Regions from separate parts of the Bacillus silvicola genome, predicted to be linked through region 1. Evidence: riboswitches for the same ligand, from Rfam matches in the RefSeq annotation. Region 1 holds a riboswitch; each other region holds the start of a gene.

Region 1 (3,874 bases):
TATCTACACTGATATGTCGTTTAATACCAGAAACTTTCTTACCACCATCATAACCTTTTTGTTCAGCCGTATCTGCATTCTTAACACTTTGGGCATCGACAATATTAAAGCTAGAGCTTTTGGGGCGATTCACTGCTTCCCTTATTTGCCCAACAATTTTTTTAATAAGGTCTCTAATAGACTACTACCTTCGGCATTGGATTTACTCCATTTTGCATAGTAGCGGTAAACATTTTGCCATTTGGGATAATCTTTTGGTAAAGCACGCCACTGGCAGCCTGTACTCAGAACATAGAGTAGTGCATTGAACACATCATAAAGGTCATACTTTCGCGGACTTGTGCGTTTGCTAAACGTTTCTAGTTCCTCACGAATGATCTCGAATTTTTCACGGCTGATATCACTTGGATAAGACATACACTCATCTCCTGTTTTTGCATACATCCTAACATATTTATAAGACTATAAACAGGCTCTAACTTTCCTTCGAAAAGAAAACGACTATCTTTATTACTTTTAATTGTTTCTACATCAATTTCTAATGGCTGATTTTTTAATTCTTCTAATCTTTTTCCTGCTATTTTTTTATAAATATGCTCATCACTGTTTGACCATTTCGGATGATTAATTCTATCTTGCAATTTATCTAGTTCCTTTTGGGATAGGAATGTATATTTCGCATATTGTGGATGCTGAGAAGTTAGTATACTCCCAGCGATTGTTATACGAAGCTCTCGTCCATAGCTAGTACCAAATAATATTCCTATACCAATAATCATGAAAATAGAAAATAGAAGCAAAATTCGTTTGAAAATTTTTCTTAGATGTTTCATAGTTTTATCCTCCGGTATTAATTACATTCAATGAATCCTTTAAAATAGTATTTATCCCAAGGCAAAAGTGTCTGATTTTCTCATTCCTGAATTCTCCACTATATTTTAGTAATCAAGGCAAAACACTTATTCCCCATTTCGTTTTTATTTCAGTGTATATTTACAAATTTAATAACGTTTTTGCAACCATGAAATAAATTACTAATCCTGTTCCGTCAACAAATGTTGTAATAAATGGACCTGAAACAACTGCAGGATCTAGTTTTAATTTTCTTAGAATTAAAGGTAAAACAGCTGCTACAAGAGAGGCCCAAATAACAATAAATAATAAAGTAATTGCTACAACTTTTGCAACTTCTGTTCCAACTCCTAACATATAAGCACGAGTGAGCCCAGCTATCCCAAGTGCAAGTCCAAGAAGCATACCAATTGCAAATTCCTTTTTCATTACACGGAAAATGTCTTTAAATTTCACCTCTCCAATACCGATTGCACGAGTAATTGTTGCTACAACCTGTGTTCCTGTATTTCCTCCAGTACCTACTAATAACGGTACAAAGAAAGCTAAGGCAACTACTGTTTCAATTTCGTCTTCAAAATACTTTAGTACTGTACCTGTATATGCTTCAGCAACAAAAAGAAGCAATAACCATGGTAGACGTTTTAAGAAAATGCTCCAAATACTAGATTCAAAGTAAGATTGATTTAACGGTTCACTTCCGCCTAACTTTTGGATATCTTCTGTAGCTTCTGCTTCCATAACATTCATTACGTCATCAAATGTTATAATACCAATCATTTCATTATTTGCTGTTGTTACGGGTAATGCTGCTAAATTATAATTCAGTAGCTTTTTTACAACTTCTTGCTGATCAACTTCAGCGTGTACTGAAATTACCTCTCGAATCATGATAGTAGATAATATCTCTTCATCTGCTGCTAGTAATAACTCATGTATGGAAACGATTCCCTTAAGATAACCATGACTATCAAGAACATAGATATAAGATATTGATTCTACATTTTCAGAATGCTCCCTAATGTACTTCAATGTCATTTTTACTGACCAATTCCCTCTAACTGCAACAAAATCACTTGTGACAAGACTTCCTGCCGTTTCAGGTTTGAAAGCCATTAATTTTTTTACATTATGTTTTGTAATTTTATTTAAATACGCCATTAATTTAGCTTGTTTTTCCGGATGAACCGCTAGAAGTAGATCTACTGTTTCATCAATCGGTTGTAAATCTAGTAACTTTTTAGCTTTGTTTTCAGATAAGTGAATTAAGATATTATATTTTTCTTCTGTACTCAAATGTTGAAGAATTTTTGAGCTTTTTAATACAGGAATCTTATCTAGTAATATGACTTGATCTTCAATTGAAAACCGTTTTACTTCTTGCGCAACATCATACGACGGATGACGTAAAACTTTCTCTGCATCCAAATTATTTTGGGTTACAAGTAATTCATTTAATAATTTCTTCATGTTAACTCCTCCTTATATTGCTAAGGGAGACTCTAGAGTTTCATGAGTGGTTTTGTGTTATTTTATCTGTCTAAAATTTTTATTAGAGCATTAATAGTTACATTGCAATCAATTTATTATTTAGAACTACCTCCTTTTTGAATATAGACAAGATAAAAATAAATAACATTAAACAAAAAAACCTTTACTCAAAAAGGAGTAAAGGTTTTTTACAATACAAATAAATGATTATTAAGACAGCTCTGCAAAAAATCCCAGAGGTGCCTTTCTATCAAATCGTATACCACTCCCTCGTTGAGTTTTAGCACTGTATAGCATAGGTTTTTATAACCAGCTACATTAAAAAGGGCCTTAATCCGACCGTTCCTGTTGACCCATTGGCGTCTCTCGACATTTTTGGGCAGCAGCGTTTCTCTATACAGGAGCCTCACCTAACAAAGATTATTGAATTACTTCAAAATTTAAACCAGAATTTAATATTTGTCAACTAACTTTCGATTCGATTCATAATAAATTCTTTTTTAGAGCAATGTAATTCAATTCTATTGTAATTTGAAATTCAACCTAAAAGATATAAAATTTAAATACAATTAGTTCGAAGAAACGTTATAAAATATATGAAATTTCGTATAGGAAACTTATTGTTTATGATCAATTTATAACTTTATAGCAGGAGTTGAATCTTTGGTCATACCGTACTTCAAAAGAACATTATTCAAAAATCTTATTTTATGATTAAAATCTTCTTTACTGTTTATCAAATTTATATGGTTAAACTACTCAATCAAATTATACACTACAGGCCGAAAATAAGTATCTATACGAGATGATTAAATACATTTTCTCGTATTATTTCTCAAAATTCATAAAACAATAAAAAATATAAAATTAGCAATATGCTTACTTGACAAGCAAAAAAAAAGTATTTATGCTGGCTACACGAAACAAATACATAAAATTTATATTGCTAAACCTGTTAGGTGAGGCTCCTATACAAACACAGGCTATTGCCCAAAAATGTCGAAAGACGCCAATGGGTAGAACAGGAATTGTCGGATTAAGGCTCTTCTTAAGATAGCTAAGTAATCAATTTCCATTACTTTACGTTGTATAGTGCCAAAGCTCTACTAGGGGGAGGAAAGCTTTATTTAGTCATGCCAATTTAAATCCCCCCTAGTATGTAACTAGGGGGGATTTTTGCGTAAGAAAACAGGGTGTAAGCGATAGAATCTTTCAAAACAAAAATACTATTTAGTAGTTGATGAGAACAAGATTCTACTCATTAGCAAATGTAATATTAAGTGTTAATGTAAATCAGGAGGATATTAAAATGAAAAAAATATTAAAACTCGATTATCTATTGCTCCTCCCTCTATTCATAACATGTACTTTAGGTATTATCATGATGTATAGCGCGAGCTCCATTGTTGCTGTTCAACATTACGGTTATAACAGTAGGCATTTTGTTGATTCTCAATTAACAAAGCTATTTTTAGGAACAATTGGGTTAATAGTTTGTGCTATTCTCCCATATGAAATATGGAAAAAACGA
Region 2 (3,874 bases), 410 kb from region 1:
ACTATCGCTTTTGCGGTACCACTTATAATATGTGTTCCCATAAAACAAAGATTTTCTAATTCAATTAAATTCTGGATTTTTCTAATTTTACGTTTTTTGTACATATGGAAATATTGATTTGATTTTTCAATGGGTAATGCTTCCCCTGTTAGAGAAGATTGATTTACAAGTAAATTTTCTGATGAGATAATTCGTACATCTGCAGGTACAATGTTTCCAGCAGATAATTCTATAATATCTCCTGGTACAAGATCCTCAAGAATAACTTTTACCTTTTCACTTTCTTCTAATACCGCCCTCTTATTTTCCCTATACGAAACATTTTTCCCCCTGAGAACAGTTACCTTTTCATATACAAGATTTTTTAATTTTTCTATAGACTTTTGAGAACGAATTTCTTGTATGAACCGAATTAACACACTTAAAGCCACCATAATACCTACAATAATAGTACCTATTTTATCATTAGTAAGAAAAGATAATATTCCTAGTATGATTAAAAGAAAAATAAACGGACCTCTAAAAGAATTAAATAATGTTATATACCATTTGATTCTTTGTTGATAAACCACTTTATTTTTTCCGTATACTCCAAGCCGCTTAGTAGCTTCCTCCTGAGAAAGTCCATGAGACGTTGTTTTAAAAAAAGCTAGCGTCGACTCAACATCACATTTTGCAATCTCACTTAGCATTTTATAATTTTTGCTTAGTACTTCCTGATTATAAAAAGATTTTTTTTTATTAATTCGCAACAACTTTACCTCCTATCCATTCAATAAAATTCCCCTGTTTTTCAAAATATAATTTTAAAACTACATTTTTTTAACTACCATGAATTTTTAATCAAATTTAGAAGCGCTATTGCACTTAAATAGTATTATTCTCACCATAAAAAGTAATATTTATTTATAAGCTTTACTCTTTAGCAGCAAAACTTTAGAATATAATGTGGTCTGTCGCTAGTATAGTGTAGACGCTTTATTTATTTTTTTTGAAGTTAGTTTTAACTATATAATGGGTTATTAAGGCCCATAAATTTTTTATAAACCTAATAGCATTTTTGCAATGGTAAAGTACAGAACTAACCCCGTCCCATCGACTAACGTCGTAATGAACGGACCCGAGATAACAGCTGGATCCAGCTTTAACTTATTTAGAATCAAAGGTAATACAGATGAAACAATTGACGACCAAATAACAATGAATAATCCTGTAATAGCTACAACTTGTGCGACTTCAGTACCTACGCCTAAAGTGTATGCACGAATTAATGCTGCCACGGCTAATGTAAGCCCAAGTAAAACACCTACTAATGCCTCTTTTTTCATGACACGAAATATATCTTTAAATTTCACCTCATTTAGAGCTACAGCACGCACCAATGTAGTTACAACTTGTGTACCTGTATTTCCACCAGTTCCGATTAACAATGGAATAAAGAAAGCCAGTGCAACTACATGAGTCAAAGTTTCTTCATAATGTCGAAGTACAGAACCAGTATATGCTTCTGCTACAAACAGAAGTAATAACCAACCTATACGTTTACGGTATATATGCCAAATAGAGGTTTCGAAATATGGCTTATCTAATGGGGTACTTCCTCCTAATTTTTGAATATCTTCGGTTGCTTCTTCTTCGAAAACATCCATTGCATCATCAAAGGTTATAATACCTACCATCCGGTTTTCCATCGTTGTTACAGGTATAGCGGATAAATCATAATCCATTAGCTTTTGTACAGCTTCTTGTTGGTCTAAGTCTACTGAAACTGAAATAACATCTGATGCCATTATTGATGATAGAGTCTTATCATCTGATGCTAGCAATAATTCACGAATAGAAACAATTCCATTAAGCTGTCCACGTGTATCAAGAACATAAATATACGATATAGATTCTACCCCTGCCCCAATTTTCCTAATATGCGACAGCGTATCTTTCACTTTCCAATTTTCCCTGGCAGCGATATAGTCAATTGTCATCAGGCTGCCCGCTGTTCCAGGTTGAAAAACCAGCAGATCTCTAATTTTTTGTTGAGATTCTTCAGATAAAAGTTGTATCAATTTTTCAGCCTGAAGTGGATGAATTGAAAGAATTACATCAACGAGGTCATCAATGGATTGCCTAGCTAATAGCTTTTCCCCTTTATCCACAGACAAGTTGGTGTAAATATTATATTGCTCCTCTGGAGTAAGGTAACTAAGAATTTTCGCTCCTTTTTCAATAGGAAAACATTTCATTAAAGATATCTGATCTTCATGATGAAAATCTTTCATTCCCATTGCAATATCATAGGACTGAGTTTTTAAAAGTTCTCGCACTAGGTGTATGTCTTTTGTCGTTAATAATTGTTGTAAATATTTTTTCATCGTAATTCCTCCTTAAGGACAGTAGTACTATTTAGTCATTTTCCCACTTCTGGGAAAACAAATTTCTTAATAAATATGGGATCAATATCATCAATCATTAGTTTTCCCCCCTTTTTTAAGAGATTTATTACAAATAAAATTTTGCATATAAAAAACCTCCCCTAGTGATTCAACTAAAGGAGGTTGATTTAAAAAAGACATAGCTAAATAAAGCTCATTCCCCCCTAGTTGAGTTTTGGCACTATACAACGTAAAGGATGAATCATTCATCACTTAGCTATCTTAAGAAGAGCCTTAATCCGACAATTCCTGTTCTACCCATTGGCATCTTTCGATATTTTTGGGCAATAGCCTGTGTTTGTATAGGAGCCTCACCTAACAGGTTATAAATATTTAAAATTTTTTGTTCGTTTCGTGTTAAAGCATATCCACTATTTTTGAGCTTGTCAAGTAATAATAAAACTTATTTCTTCATTTTTTGATATCATACCATTCCCAAATCATAGATATAAACAACTGTATACTAATTTATATTCATACAACGAACTTTACAATTTATGCGTTAAATTTTCTAAACTATAAAATTAATTTTTTATTATTACACGTGTCCCGACGCTTTATAATTGAAGATTGGTGTAAAAGTAAAATATTTAAAACAAAAACGTCTGATAGATAACAAAAATTTCAACTTGATTTCCTCTCACTTTCGATATAATCTGTATCTTGAAAAGGGATGAATTTTAAACTCATTATTTTCACATTAGATAAACACACAACATTTAATTTACTTATTAGTGCAAACAAGATTTATACAAATGAAATGATTTATAGATTTCCTTATATAAATCTCTCGCAATATTTGAAATTTAAATATAAAAAAGCAGAAAGCATTCTTGCTAACAAGAATACTTTCTGTTTTACACGAGTCTTTTAGTCACTATTTATTTTTAGTAAAAAGGATATAACTCGGGTCATAATATACCCATTGATCATCATCAATACTTAACCATCCATTTTGTTCCTTATATACAGAATATGATTCATTTTTATTTAGTTTACGAATTACTTCATAAGCCGTCCCGGGTCCCTTGCGCAGATTTACTCCAGAACCAGTTATGGTAACAACACCTATTGTATTATTGTTATCATTATTTAATACATGTAGCATTCTATTCAGAAAGGCAGCGGCTTCTCCGCGAGTGGCTGTACCTTTGGGCATAAATTCATTTTTTTCATTTCCTTTTACAATCCCTAGTCCATAAACACGTTGTACAGCTTGTTTATCATACGCTAAGTTCTGATCAGTAAAAGGCAAGTCTACTAGCTTTCCAATAATATTTTTATATTGTAACGCTCGATCAATCATAATGACCACTTCATCACGCTTAATTGTGTCATTTGGAGCAAAAATATTATCTCCTCTACCATTTATGATTCCAGCTGCTGCTGCACGATTAATTCCATCTATTAATGAGGGGTTTGCCGTATTAAGATCCGTAAAGTTT
Region 3 (3,874 bases), on a different contig from region 1:
CGAACACTGTTGTTTCTTCTGCCAGTTTCGCTAATGCTTTATCTGGTAAAGAATCAATTTCGTAACCGAGGACAGGCTCACCTATATTTAATCCCACTTCTTTACAAACCTTTCTTGTAACAATTTCGTTATCGCCCGTTAAGATTTTCACTTGTACGCCGTGTTTATGCAATGCTTGAATTGCAGAAGCAGCAGATGGTTTAGGCGGATCTAAAAAGCCGATATATCCAGTAAGGATCATAGCGGATTCATCTTGTACTGCATAAGCTTTATGATAAGGTTTGTTATCTTTCTTGTATGCTACAGCAATGACACGCATTCCTTCACTGTTTAAAGTTTCGCTAAGATGTTTTACATTTGCTCTCATTTCTTCAGTAAGAGGGACAATTTGCCCATCCACTTCAGTGTAATTACAAATTGATAAAATTTCTTCTACGGCACCTTTACAAACCATTGTCTGTTCACCTGAAATATCTTTCACGATAACAGACATGCGGCGACGAGCGAAATCGAATGGAATTTCATCTAGCTTTTGAAAAGTTGATGGATCAAACTTATGGTTTTCCTCTGTATGTTCAATGACAGCTTTATCTATTAGATTTTTCAATCCAGTTTGGTAGAAGCTATTTAAATACGCAAATTGTAAGACGCGATTGCATTCATTTCCATTAGGATCTAAATGACGAACAAGGACGACTTTATCTTCTGTTAAAGTTCCAGTTTTATCCGTGCAAAGGATGTTCATAGCACCTAAATTTTGAATTGAGTTTAGCTGTTTTACAATTACTTTTTGTTTGGACATGTTCACGGCACCCTTAGCCAAATTAGCAGTTACAATCATTGGTAACATTTCAGGTGTAAGACCAACTGCAACGGCAATAGCAAAGAAGAAAGCTTCTTGCCAATCTCCTTTTGTGAATCCATTAATGAGAAGGACGATGGGTGCCATAATAAGCATGAATGTGATTAAGAGCCAACTTACTTTGTTCACGCCTTTATCAAAGCTTGTTTCTGCACGTTTTCCGATAACCTTATTTGCTAAAGAGCCGAAATACGTATCCGTACTAGTTGAAACAACAACAGCTTTTGCGCTACCGCTAACAATATTTGTACCCATAAAGCAAAGGTTTTCCATATCGAGCGGATTGTAATTTTTTTTCATGTTTTTCGGTAATATATGTTTATTTTCCGTATGGTAGCAGTTTTCGTATTTTTCTACAGGAAGTGCTTCTCCGGTTAAGGAAGACTGATTAACAAATAAATCTTTAGCCGATAAAATACGCACATCAGCTGGAACGATGTCACCGGCTGAAAGTGAAATAATATCGCCAGGAACAAGTTCTTCAATTGGAATTTCTATTGTATAATTTCGATTTAAATTCGTTACGTTTTTTGTTTCATGTATAAATCCATCTATTCTAAAGACACTCGCGGTTGTTCGAACCATAGCCTTTAACTTATCTGCCGCTTTCTGAGAGCGGAATTCTTGTAGAAAGCGAATCGTTGCACTTAGCAGTACCATTACAGATACGACAATTGTTCCTTGTATGTCATCTGTGAAAAAAGAGAGTGCTCCAAGAGCTAATAAAACAAAAATAAATGGATTTTTAAATGCCAGCAGAAATTGAATGTACCACGGCAATGTTTTATTATGAGCGATTTCGTTCGGACCATATAAAGAAAGTCTACGAGACGCTTCTTGTTTAGAGAGTCCATCTTGTGTTGTTTCTAAGAGTTTTAACGCAGAGTATACATCCTGTGTTGCAACTTCCACTAATAATTCGTTATTTGCTTTCATGCTATCTTGATCGTAAGCATGCTTCGTTTCTTGTCTTTGTAAATTTAACATCGGTAGTTCCTCCTCTTTCATGAAGGAGGAAACAATCTGTTACTCGACTATTTAAAATTGGGAGGAACAGCTTCTTTCCTACCTACATGGTGAAATATTAACGTAAAACATATGGGTATCTGGGCCGAATCATCACTTGCCACTGTTCCTCACCTCCGTACAATTTAATAGTTTCTGAATATGCTATGTTTGTTTCATAGTAAGGTGCATAAAGATATAAAAAAGACCTTTACTCAAAACGAGTAAAGGTCTGAATTCGCAGTCAAAAAGAGTCAACAACAAAGACTGTTATTAAACATAGATAAAAACAGTTTTTGTGTATGACAAAACATACGCACCTCTCCCTCGTTGAGTTTTAGCACTGTATAGCATAGGTACTGAAACCAGCTACGTTAAAAAAGGCCTTCATTCCGACCTTTCCTGTTGACCCATTGGCGTCTCTCGACATTTTTGGGCAGCAGCGTTTCTCTATACAGGAGCCTCACCTAACAGAGACCATATTCAATTACAAGTTGAATATTAGCACTGTAGATTTGTAGTGTCAATATCTTTTTTTGAAAAATTAAATAGATTCATGATGGCTATATAGTAAGAAATAAGAGGAGTTTTTTTGGGGGGAATAAGGTGGGAAAATAAATACTTTAATGGATATAAATAAAAAAGCACTGTAATCAGTGCTTTTTTATTTTAGATTACGAGATTGTAGGGTTTTCAAAAATAACAATCTCTGAACTGTTTGTAGTTGAAACGCGTTGTGCGTAATATGTTAAAGCTGAAGAAATATATGTTGGTAACGAATCATTTGTATGTGTTGTTGTATATTCATGGATTAATTCTTTCAAAGTCGTCCATTCTAATTGTGCTGGGTGATCAGACACGAAAGAACTTACCCAGCGATCAAATGAAGATGAAAAATCAGTTTGTAAACGAAATGCTTCTTTCATAATAAAACGCTCCCTTAAAATGTAGTATAATCATTTTAACATAAAACACGAACGGTTGCTAAGTTTTTCGAGTATAACGTTCGTGTTATATAGTTGTCTAGATGATTGGTTATGTAAATTCAATTTGCCATTTGAAATAACATTCCGTAAGATGAAAGGTAGATTATATAAAGAGCTGGAGGAAAGAAAGTGGAATTTGTATTTTTAGGAACTGGTGCAGGTGTTCCTTCGAAAGGAAGGAATGTTTCAGCGATTGCTCTGCAATTGCTAGAAGAACGAGGACAGACTTGGTTATTTGATTGTGGCGAGGCGACGCAACATCAAATATTACATACATCAGTACGTCCACGCCGCATTGAAAAAATATTTATTACGCATTTACATGGTGATCATATTTTTGGATTGCCTGGTTTATTAGGAAGCCGTTCGTTTCAAGGAGGGACTACACCTTTAACAGTGTATGGGCCAAAAGGAATTAAACAATTTATTGAAGTGGCATTATCAGTAAGTACGACACATGTGAAATACCCACTTGAAGTTGTTGAGATAACAGAAGAAGGTACTGTGTTTGAAGATAATGAATTTTATGTGGAAACGAAAAGATTGTCACATGGTATTGAATGTTTTGGGTATCGTATTGTAGAGAAAGATATACAGGGTGCTCTTTTAGTCGATAAATTGCTGGAGATGGGTGTGAAACCCGGTCCACTCTTTAAACGTTTAAAAGATGGAGAAGTAGTTGAATTAGAAAATGGTACGATACTAAATGGAAAAGATTTTATTGGTCCGCCTCAAAAGGGAAGAATCATTACTATTTTAGGTGATACAAGATATTGTGAAGCGAGTAGAGAGCTGGCACAAGACGCTGACGTACTTGTTCATGAAGCAACTTTTGCGGCAGAAGATGAACAACAAGCGTATGATTATTTTCATTCCACATCTAAGCAAGCTGCGAGTATTGCACTTCAGGCAAATGCAAAACGATTAATATTGACTCATATTAGTTCTCGTTATCAAGGGGATACATATAAGGAATTATTGAAAGAGGCAAGAGAGCTATTTTCAAATACAGAAATAGCTA

Evidence for each region. Region 1 has a riboswitch for magnesium ahead of mgtE (magnesium transporter). Riboswitches for the same ligand answer to the same signal wherever they lie in the genome.
Region 2: another riboswitch for magnesium. It lies ahead of mgtE (magnesium transporter); the one in region 1 lies ahead of mgtE (magnesium transporter).
Region 3: another riboswitch for magnesium. It lies ahead of mgtA (magnesium-translocating P-type ATPase); the one in region 1 lies ahead of mgtE (magnesium transporter).

What each region holds. Positions count from the first base shown of each region.
Region 1 is NZ_JBNGVC010000017.1:481,496-485,369, reverse strand. Features, by position in the region: one part of gene ACP6L7_RS33865 (IS5 family transposase) at 1-156, opposite strand, end outside; one part of gene ACP6L7_RS33865 (IS5 family transposase) at 156-417, opposite strand; partial or broken gene ACP6L7_RS33860 (hypothetical protein) at 450-833, opposite strand; gene mgtE (magnesium transporter) at 994-2,322, opposite strand; M-box (ykoK) riboswitch at 2,601-2,768, opposite strand; M-box (ykoK) riboswitch at 3,288-3,464, shown strand; gene ACP6L7_RS33850 (FtsW/RodA/SpoVE family cell cycle protein) at 3,653-3,874, shown strand, end outside.
Region 2 is NZ_JBNGVC010000017.1:73,719-77,592, forward strand. Features, by position in the region: gene mgtA (magnesium-translocating P-type ATPase) at 1-755, opposite strand, end outside; gene mgtE (magnesium transporter) at 1,041-2,369, opposite strand; M-box (ykoK) riboswitch at 2,583-2,759, opposite strand; gene ACP6L7_RS31850 (S-layer homology domain-containing protein) at 3,307-3,874, opposite strand, start outside.
Region 3 is NZ_JBNGVC010000012.1:1,097,730-1,101,603, reverse strand. Features, by position in the region: gene mgtA (magnesium-translocating P-type ATPase) at 1-1,849, opposite strand, end outside; M-box (ykoK) riboswitch at 2,182-2,349, opposite strand; gene ACP6L7_RS17575 (DUF3932 family protein) at 2,542-2,793, opposite strand; gene rnz (ribonuclease Z) at 2,983-3,874, shown strand, end outside.